Regions from separate parts of the Pedococcus sp. P2_E5 genome, predicted to be linked through region 1. Evidence: riboswitches for the same ligand, from Rfam matches in the RefSeq annotation. Region 1 holds a riboswitch; the other holds the start of a gene.
The links. A riboswitch is a leader RNA that binds a small molecule or an ion and turns the genes downstream of it on or off. The one in region 1 is predicted to bind cobalamin.

Region 1 (4,412 bases):
GTCGACGGCTTGGCGCCGGGAGTCGCGCTGCCCGGTGAGCCCGGCCGGGTGCTTGCGCCGGAGCCGGGTGCCGGGGTCGACCCGGAGGTGCCGGAGCTGCTGGGCCGGGCCGGGGTGGTGCCTGCCGGTTTGGGCGTCGGCGCCGGTGGCCTGCTCGACGAGCTGGACGACGGGCTCGGCTTCGGCGACGGCTTCGGCGTGCTGGAGCTCGGGGCTGGAGGTGGGCTGCTGGGAGCGCCGCCGGACCCGAACGCGAACCCGATGACGGTGCCCGGGGCGGGGTTGTAGTCGGCCACCCCCGTGCTGCTGTAGATCCACGACCCGCCGCGCGAGGCATGGAAGAACGCCCAGTAGGCGCTCCCGGGAGGCATCCGTTGGCACGTCTGGGAGGAGGGGACGTTATTGATCTTGCAGACCACCTTGCCCTCCCCATACATCGGGACCCAGGCCACCTCGGCAACGGAGTCCAAGACAGCCCCCGCCTCCGTGGCGTCGGCCGCACAGAGGGTGCTGGAGCTGGAGCCGTAGTCGATGACGACCGTGACCCCGGACGTGCCCGAGCAGGCCGCCGCCTGGGCGGCCCCACCCGGGAGGGCGAGGCCGCCGGCGACGACGAGTCCGGCGACGGCGACGAGGCGCGTGAGCAGCCGCATCAGGCGTGCACGCCCTTGCGCCGCGCCAGCACGATGGCGCCGACCCCTGCGAGCAGCAGCAGCGCCCCGAGGAGGGTCGCCGCGGCCACGTCGGCGCCGGTGAAGGCCAGGTTGCCCGGGGTGGCCGAGCCAGGGTCGCCGAGGTCGGCCGGGACGGGTGCTGCCGCGGTCGTCGTCGAAGCCGCGGGCCTGGTGGTCGTGGTGGTGGTCGACGGGGTGCTGGGACAGCTGAGGGTCGGCGCGGTGGCCGCAGCGCCCTCGGCAGTGACCGTGAGCAGGGAGCCGCCAGCCAACCCGAGGGTGGCCTGAGGGGTCGCGCGCAGCGCTCGGTCGAGCGCCGCCGTGTTGCCGGGCGTTGCCTGCAGCGTCGCGTAGTCCGCCGCGGTGAACGCTATGCCACCACGAAGCGCGGTGGCGAAGGTGCAGTCGAACTGCAGGCTGGCGAGGAAGCCCTGGGCCCGGGCCAGCTCGGTCGTGTACCGACCAGCCGCGAAGGCCTGGGCTGCGACACCGGCGGTGTTGGCGTTGTACTGGCCGTCCTGGTTGAGGAAGCCGCCGTTCGCGGCCTGGTGGGACTTGAGCCACTCCAGCGCGTCGACGGCCGCCGGGTCGCCCTCGCCCAGCAGACCGATGACTGCCTGCGCAGCGAAGGCGGTGGCATCGGCGTCGCTCGTGCACGCGGCGCCGGCCACGTCGAGGTTGCCCCGGAACCCGCCGTCGGTGCACTGCTGGTCGAGCAGGTAGTCGCCGGCCACCTGCGGCACCGAGGTCGTGGCGCGGCCGATGGCGATGACGTCCAGTGCCTGGCCGATGGTGTTCGAGTAGTCGCCGGTCGGGTTGCTCGGATCGCCGTAGTTCGACTTGTCGGAGAACCGGCCGTCGGCCGTCATCAGGCCCTGGAGGCGGGCAATGAGGTCCTGGCCACCGAAGTCGGTGGGATCGCCGCCCTGCGCGACCACGCCGATGACGAGCTTGCCCAACGGTCCGGCGTAGGTCTCGGCGGTGGGTGAGCCGGCGGGATCCGGGTAGCCCACGTAGTCGTCGACGTGGGCCGCGAGGTAGTCGGTGGACGCGTCGGCCTGGTCGAGGCCGACCCCGGCGCCGTCAAGGCCGAGGATCGCATCGATCGTGTTGCCGCCGTCGAAGAAGGTCGAGGCCGGGTAGTTGTAGTGGTCGCCGCGCGTCGCGAGGGTGCGCACGATGAATCCGGCGGCATAGGCGGCCTGGTCCGAGGAGTCACCCGGCAGCACGGCCGCAGCGCGCAGGGTGGACTCGGCGCCGAACGCAAGCCGCTTGAGCGGGTCCGTGAGCTTCGCCTTCGGGGCGGTCCCGGTCGTGGAGGGGATCGTCGCGGGCGTCGACGAGGTGGTCGTCGGGTCGGTGGTCCCCGTGCCCGGGGCGGGCGTGGTCGTCGAGGTGTCGCCAGGGGGCGGGGTCGTGATGGTGGCCGACGTCGCCGAGCCGCTGGGGTCGGTCGTGGCGGTGCCGGTGCCGGTGCTCGTGGTCCCGGTGCTCGTCGTGCTCGTGGTGACGGGGGTGGGCTCGGTCGTGCCGGCGAACGCCGCGCCGGGCAGGACCAGGGCGACCCCCAGGGTCAGGGCGAGGGCAGCGGCCGGGCGGGCGCTGCGGAGGGTGCGGTGCATGGTGCCTCTTCAATGCGAACGGTGTCGCGACGGGTGCACCGGCACCAGAACGTGAAAGACCCCCGGCGTCGCAACAGCGACATCGGGGGGCGGCCTCGGACCTGGTGTCCGGGCTCCGCCCCGCGTACCTCGACGGAAATGGAGCCGCTTCGCGATCCAGGTGTTCCGGCTCGCCGCGGTTCAGTGCGGCCTACGGTTGCGGGTCAGCGCCGGAGTTGGACCGGCTTCCCCTGGGTGTCGCGTCGTGGTGTTGCCCTGGGGCAACGTGGCTCAGACTACACCGCACGGCCGCCCTCTCCGGCGGCGCGCACGTGCCCTTCGTCACGGCCCGCTAGACTCGGGTGCACAGGCAGTGAACCGGCCATCACCGGGGAGCCTCCGGAAGAACGGTCACGGCACCACACGGCATACGCGTGGGGCGGTGTCCCACTAGAACCGGACGGGTGGGTCCGTCACAACCTTGAGCAAGAGCGGCTGTATGCCGTGGGCCCCTTCGGGCGCGCGGGTGCGGCAAGCGAGGTGGTACCGCGGTGCCGTCGGGAATCCCGGCGACGTCGTCCTCGTGTGAGAACACGAGTGATGTGAGGACCGCCGACACCATGACCTATCCGAAGGTCTCCAGCGACACCGTTCCGAGCGACGTCCAGGGCGACGTGCAAGGCGCTGCCTCCGGCGTGCCCGCGTCCCCCCGCTTCCCCGAGATCGAGGAGCGGATCCTCAGGTACTGGGACGAGGACGGCACCTTCGTCGCGTCGGTGGAGAACCGGTCGGCCGGCACGAACGGCGACAACGAGTTCGTCTTCTACGACGGGCCGCCGTTCGCCAACGGGCTGCCGCACTACGGCCACCTGCTGACCGGCTACGTCAAGGACCTCATCCCGCGCTACCAGACGATGCGCGGACGCAGGGTCGAGCGCCGGTTCGGCTGGGACACCCACGGGCTGCCCGCCGAGCTCGAGGCGATGAGCCAGCTCGGGATCAAGACCAAGGACGAGATCCTCGAGCTGGGGCTGGAGAAGTTCAACGCCAAGTGCCGCGAGTCGGTGCTGAAGTACACGGGGGAGTGGCGCGACTACGTCACCCGCCAGGCGCGCTGGGTGGACTTCGACAACGACTACAAGACCCTCAACCCCGACTACATGGAGTCGGTCATCTGGGCCTTCAAGGCGTTGTACGACAAGGGGTACGTCTACGAGGGCTTCCGCGTGCTGCCCTACTGCTGGAACGACCAGACGCCGCTGTCCAACCACGAGCTGCGCATGGACGACGACGTCTACCAGAACCGCCAGGACCCGGCCGTCACCGTGGGCCTGCGCCTGGAGACGGGTGAGCTCGCCCTCGTCTGGACGACGACTCCGTGGACGCTTCCGGCGAACCTCGGCATCATGGTCGGCCCCGACATCGACTACGTCGTCGTCGAGTCCGACGTCACTGGCACCACCGAGCGCTACCTCATCGGCGAGGCGCGCCTCGCGGCCTACGCCAAGGACCTGTTCGGCGCCGACACCTCCGACGGCGTCGACCCCGTCGACCCGCAGTCGCGGATCGTGGAGCGGCTCAAGGGCAGCGACCTCGTGGGCAGGTCCTTCACCCCGCCCTTCTCCTACTACCTCGGCCACGAGCGGGCGCACCGGGTGTTCCCGGCGGAGTTCGTCACCACCGAGGACGGCACCGGGCTGGTCCACACCGCGGGCGCCTTCGGTGAGGAGGACAAGATCGTCACCGATGCCGCAGGCATCGAGCCGGTCATCCCCGTCGGTCCCGACGGCTGCTTCACCTACCCCGTCACCGACTACGAGGGTGTCCAGGTCTTCGACGCCAACGCGATGATCATCGACCACCTGAAGGCCCGGACGCGCGGCGAGGGCGAGACCGGTTCGGTCACCGAGGGCACCGTGCTGCTGCGCCGGGAGACCTACGACCACTCCTACCCGCACTGCTGGCGCTGCCGTCAGCCGCTGATCTACATGGCCGTCTCGAGCTGGTTCGTCGAGGTCACCAAGTTCAAGGACCGGATGCTCGAGCTCAACGAGCAGATCACGTGGGTGCCCGAGCACGTCAAGCACGGCCAGTTCGGCAAGTGGCTCGAGAACGCCCGCGACTGGTCGATCTCCCG
Region 2 (4,412 bases), on a different contig from region 1:
AGGTTGGACACCTGCGGCTCGATGCACTCGTAGGCGCCGGCGATCGAGGCGATCGTCGCAGTTGGGGCGATCGCGATGAGCAGCGAGTTGCGAAGCCCGTTCTCCTTGATGGCCTTCCGCGCCGCCTCCCAGCGCTGTGCCTGGGTCGGGGTGACGCCCCAGAGGTCGGGTTGCAGGTCACCCCGCGCTGCGCGCGTCTGCGGGTATGCCGGGTGCGGACCGTGCTCCCCCGCCAGCTCCGTGGACCTCTCCAGGGCCGACAGGTAGACCTCCTCGGCGATGCGGGTGGACAGCTCCTGCGCCTCGGCCCCGTCGAACGGCAGCCGCAGCGCGAACATCACGTCCTGCAGGCCCATGACGCCCAGGCCCACCGGTCGCCACTTCGGGTTGGACGCCGCAGACTGCGCCGACGGGTAGTAGTTGATGTCGATGACGCGGTCGAGGTAGGTCACGGCCGTCCGCACGGTCGCCCGGAGCTTGTCCCAGTCCACGCCGTCACGGCCCGCAGTCAGGTGCTGGGCCAGGTTGACCGACCCCAGGTTGCACACAGCCGTCTCGTCGTTGCTCGAGACCTCGATGATCTCCGTGCACAGGTTGGACAGGTGGACCACCGGCGCACCCGGCGCCTGTTCGTCGTTGGTCTGGTTGCAGGTCCGGTTGCTGGCGTCCTTGAACGTCATCCAGCCGTTGCCGGTCTGGGCCAGGGTCCGCATCATCTTGCCGTAGAGCTCGCGCGCACCGACCTGGCGGACGTAGCGCCCGTCGCGCTCCGCCGCGGCATACACGGCCTCGAAGGCCGGGCCCCACAGGTCGGGGAGCTCCGGCACCTCGTTGGGGTCGATCAGGCTCCACTGCTCGTCGGCCTCGACGCGACGCATGAACTCGTCGGGGATCCAGTTGGCGAGGTTGAGGTTGTGCGCGCGACGCGCGTCCTCCCCCGTGTTGTCGCGCAGCTCGAGGAACTCTTCGATGTCGGGGTGCCACGGCTCGAGGTATACGCACGCCGCCCCCTTGCGGCGGCCGCCCTGGTTGACTGCCGACACGGACGAGTCGAGGGTGCGCAGCCACGGGACGATGCCGTTGGAATGACCGTTGGTGCCACGGATGAGCGCCCCGCGTGACCGCACCCGCGACCACGAGATCCCAATGCCACCAGCGTACTTCGACAGCTTGGCCACCTGGGTGTAGCGGTCGTAGATCGACTCCAGGTCGTCCTGGGGCGAATCCACGAGATAGCACGACGACATCTGGGTGTGCCGCGTGCCGGAGTTGAACAGCGTGGGCGAGCTGGGCAGGTAGGCCAGCGAGGCCATCAGCTGGTAGAACGCGATCGCCTCCTGGGGTGTGTGCGACAGGCCGCAGGCCACCCGGAGCAGGAAGTACTGGGGGGTCTCGATGACCATCCGGGTGTCGGGGTGACGCAGCAGGTAGCGGTCGTAGACGGTGCGCAGCCCGAAGTACTCGAACCGGCGGTCGTTCCTGACGTCGACGGCGTGGTCGAGCTTGCGGGAGTTCGCCTCGACGAAGGCAGCCGTCTCGTCGCCGATCAGCCCTTCGAGGTGCCCCAGTCGCACGGCCTGGCTGAACGACGCGATCTGCTGTCCGCGGACCTCCTTGTCGATGTAGTTCGACAGCAACCGGGCCGCGAGCCGGGAGTACTCCGGCTCCGCAGCCGTCATCTCGGCAGCGGTCTGGATGGACAGCCGGTCGAGCTCGGCGGTCGTGGCTCCGTCGTAGAGACCGCTGATGGTGCGGGTGGCGATCGCCATGGGGTCGACCTCGGCGAGGTCGTCGCACCAGCGCTCGACGGCGCGGACGATCTTCATCACGTCGACGGGTTCGGCGTCCCCGTTACGCTTGCGCACCGCCATGGACGTGCGGCGCGGGGCGGTCGGGGTCTCCACGACCTCACTGGGTTCGACGACTTCACTGTCGACGACTTCGATGCTGGTGTCGGTCACTGCTCTCTCCTCGCGAGCGAATCGGTGCCGCGGACGCGAGGAGGAGACGACGACGCAGCCACGCATCCGGGAAGGCAGTGCGATGTGGTGCTGCGTATGCCGTGTGACCCACCCTCGAGGCCACGACTCACCGCGCACGGTGTGCGCGGTCGCTGGCAGGTCTTCGGACTCGCGGACGTGTCGTGCCGGCGACCGTGATCTGGTTGGTCGCCGACTCGGTTCCTACTGGCCGTCGCTTCCCACCCACGTGTGCGAGCAGTGCTTGATGACGGCGGTCGTTTCCGCTTACCGCTGCGGGGCAGTCCCGGAATCTCACCGGGTTCCCTCTTGCCCCGAAGACCGATTGCGCGGCCTTCGGACCAGCAAGAGACACCATATGCGGGTGGTGGGCGCAAAGTGCGGCACCACATGTTGGGTCCGCGTGTCGTGTCCCTAGGATTGCCTGCATGCGGCGCGCCACCCCCTTAGTCGCGGGCGCAGCGCTCCTCCTCCTTGCCCTGGTGGCGTGTTCCGCGCCCCCACGCACCGGTGAGCCGACCCAGTCGGCCAGCGCCACGGCATACCCCCGGCTCACCCCGGCGTGCCCGACGGCTTCGTCCACGGGCAGACCACCCACGGTGACGGTCGCCCAGCTCAACCGGATCGTCGCGGGCCTGGACCTGCCCCTGTGGCAGGCCGGTGACATCGGTGCCAGCGCCCGACTCCCCGACGACCGGATCGTGTGGGTGTTCGGCGACACGGTGCGCGGTGAGGGGATCTCGCCACGCATCGTGGCGAACTCGATGCTGGTCACGAGCGGGCTGTGCACGTCGCAGGTCGAGACCTCCGCCCGAGGGCCGGTGATCCCCGATCGAGCCGACGGCGTCGTCCACTGGCCCATGTCGGTGGCGTCGGTGTCGAGGCCTGACGGCGACTTCCTCGTCGTGATCACCGCACGCATCCGTCGTGGCGTGGCGGGGAACTTCGACTTCACGTACCTCGGTAGCAGCGCAACGGTCTTCGAGATGCCGCCTGGTGGCGCTCCGCGGCTGCGCCACCAGCTGGACATCACCCCCGACAGCTCCGCGGCGGACCAGGTCAACTGGGGTTCGGCCATGACGGTGAGCGGGGACTGGCTCTACGTCTACGGCACCCGGCTCCCCACTCGCAACTCCTTCGGACGAGCCCTGTATGCCGCCCGCGCGCCAGTGGCGGACGCGCGCGACCGGTCGACGTGGCAGTTCTGGGACGGCGCAACCTGGGTGTCGGAGCAGGCTCGCGCGGCGGTGATCCTGGCTGCCCAAGGTGGTGTCTCCCAGACCCTGTCGGTCGATGCCGTGGACGGCCACTTCGTCATCGTCTCCAAGCGGGACGGCGACCTCGGCAACACGGTCTACGCGTGGTCGTCGAAGTCGCCGGTCGGTCCCTGGACTGCGCAGCGTGGGACGAGGGCCGACTTCCAGGACCCGTCCGGACAGCTCAAGTACGCACCCCTGGCCCACCCGGGGATCGCGCTGGCCGACGGCCGGCTGCTGATCTCGATCTCACGCAACACCACGGACTTCGGCCGGCTCCTGAAGGACCCGACGCTGGGCAGGCCGGTGTTCGCCGAGATCGACCGCCCCTGAGGAGGAATCAGGGTCGCCTCAGGGTGAGCATGGGGTCTGTCCCCGATGTGTCCACGCGGCTGCCGGCGCCACGATTCTCGGCATGATCACTGTCAACTCACTCACCAAGAGCTACGGACGCGGACTGACCGCCGTCAACGACGTCTCGTTCACCGCGGCCACCGGTCGCGTCACCGGATTCCTCGGCCCCAACGGCGCCGGCAAGTCGACCACGATGCGCATCATCGTCGGACTCACCCCGGCAACTTCGGGGACCGCCACGGTCGACGGGCACCGGTTCACCGACCTGCCGAACCCCGGCACGGAGGTCGGTGTCCTGCTGGACGCCTCCGCACAGCACGCCGGACGCACGGGACGCGAGATCCTCACGCTTGCCCAGCGCACGATGGGCCTGCCCCGGACCCGGGTCCAGGAGATGCTCGACCTCGTCAGCCTCACCGCCAACGAGGCCGACCGGCGCGTCCGGGACTACTCCCTGGGGATGCGCCAGCGCCTCGGCATCGGGACCGCCCTCCTGGGAGACCCGCACGTGCTCATCCTCGACGAGCCCGCGAACGGACTCGACCCGGCGGGTATCCGCTGGATGCGCGACCTCCTGCGCGGGTTCGCCGACCAGGGCGGCACCGTCCTGCTCTCCTCCCACCTCCTCCACGAGATCGAGGTCATCGCCGACGACCTCGTCGTCATCGGCAACGGACGCATCGTGGCGCAGGGCACCAAGTCCGACCTGCTCGCTTCGGCCGGCACCGTGGTCCGCGCCCGCAACGCTGCCGCCCTGGCGGCGGCACTGGAGCACGCCGGCCTGACCATCACGGCTCACGCCGACGGCAGCGTGCACACCGAC

Region 2: linked by a shared signal. The riboswitch ahead of AC1DVZ_RS10170 (ribonucleoside-diphosphate reductase subunit alpha) and the one ahead of AC1DVZ_RS03225 (prenyltransferase/squalene oxidase repeat-containing protein) in region 1 are both predicted to bind cobalamin.

The regions. Positions count from the first base shown of each region.
Region 1 covers NZ_JBFUEP010000006.1:31,989-36,400, reverse strand. Annotated here, with positions in the region: gene AC1DVZ_RS03230 (hypothetical protein) at 1-653, opposite strand, end outside; gene AC1DVZ_RS03225 (prenyltransferase/squalene oxidase repeat-containing protein) at 653-2,296, opposite strand; cobalamin riboswitch at 2,400-2,526, opposite strand; gene ileS (isoleucine--tRNA ligase) at 2,896-4,412, shown strand, end outside.
Region 2 covers NZ_JBFUEP010000025.1:21,962-26,373, reverse strand. Annotated here, with positions in the region: gene AC1DVZ_RS10170 (ribonucleoside-diphosphate reductase subunit alpha) at 1-1,961, opposite strand, end outside; cobalamin riboswitch at 2,099-2,340, opposite strand; gene AC1DVZ_RS10165 (DUF4185 domain-containing protein) at 2,408-3,568, shown strand; gene AC1DVZ_RS10160 (ATP-binding cassette domain-containing protein) at 3,651-4,412, shown strand, end outside.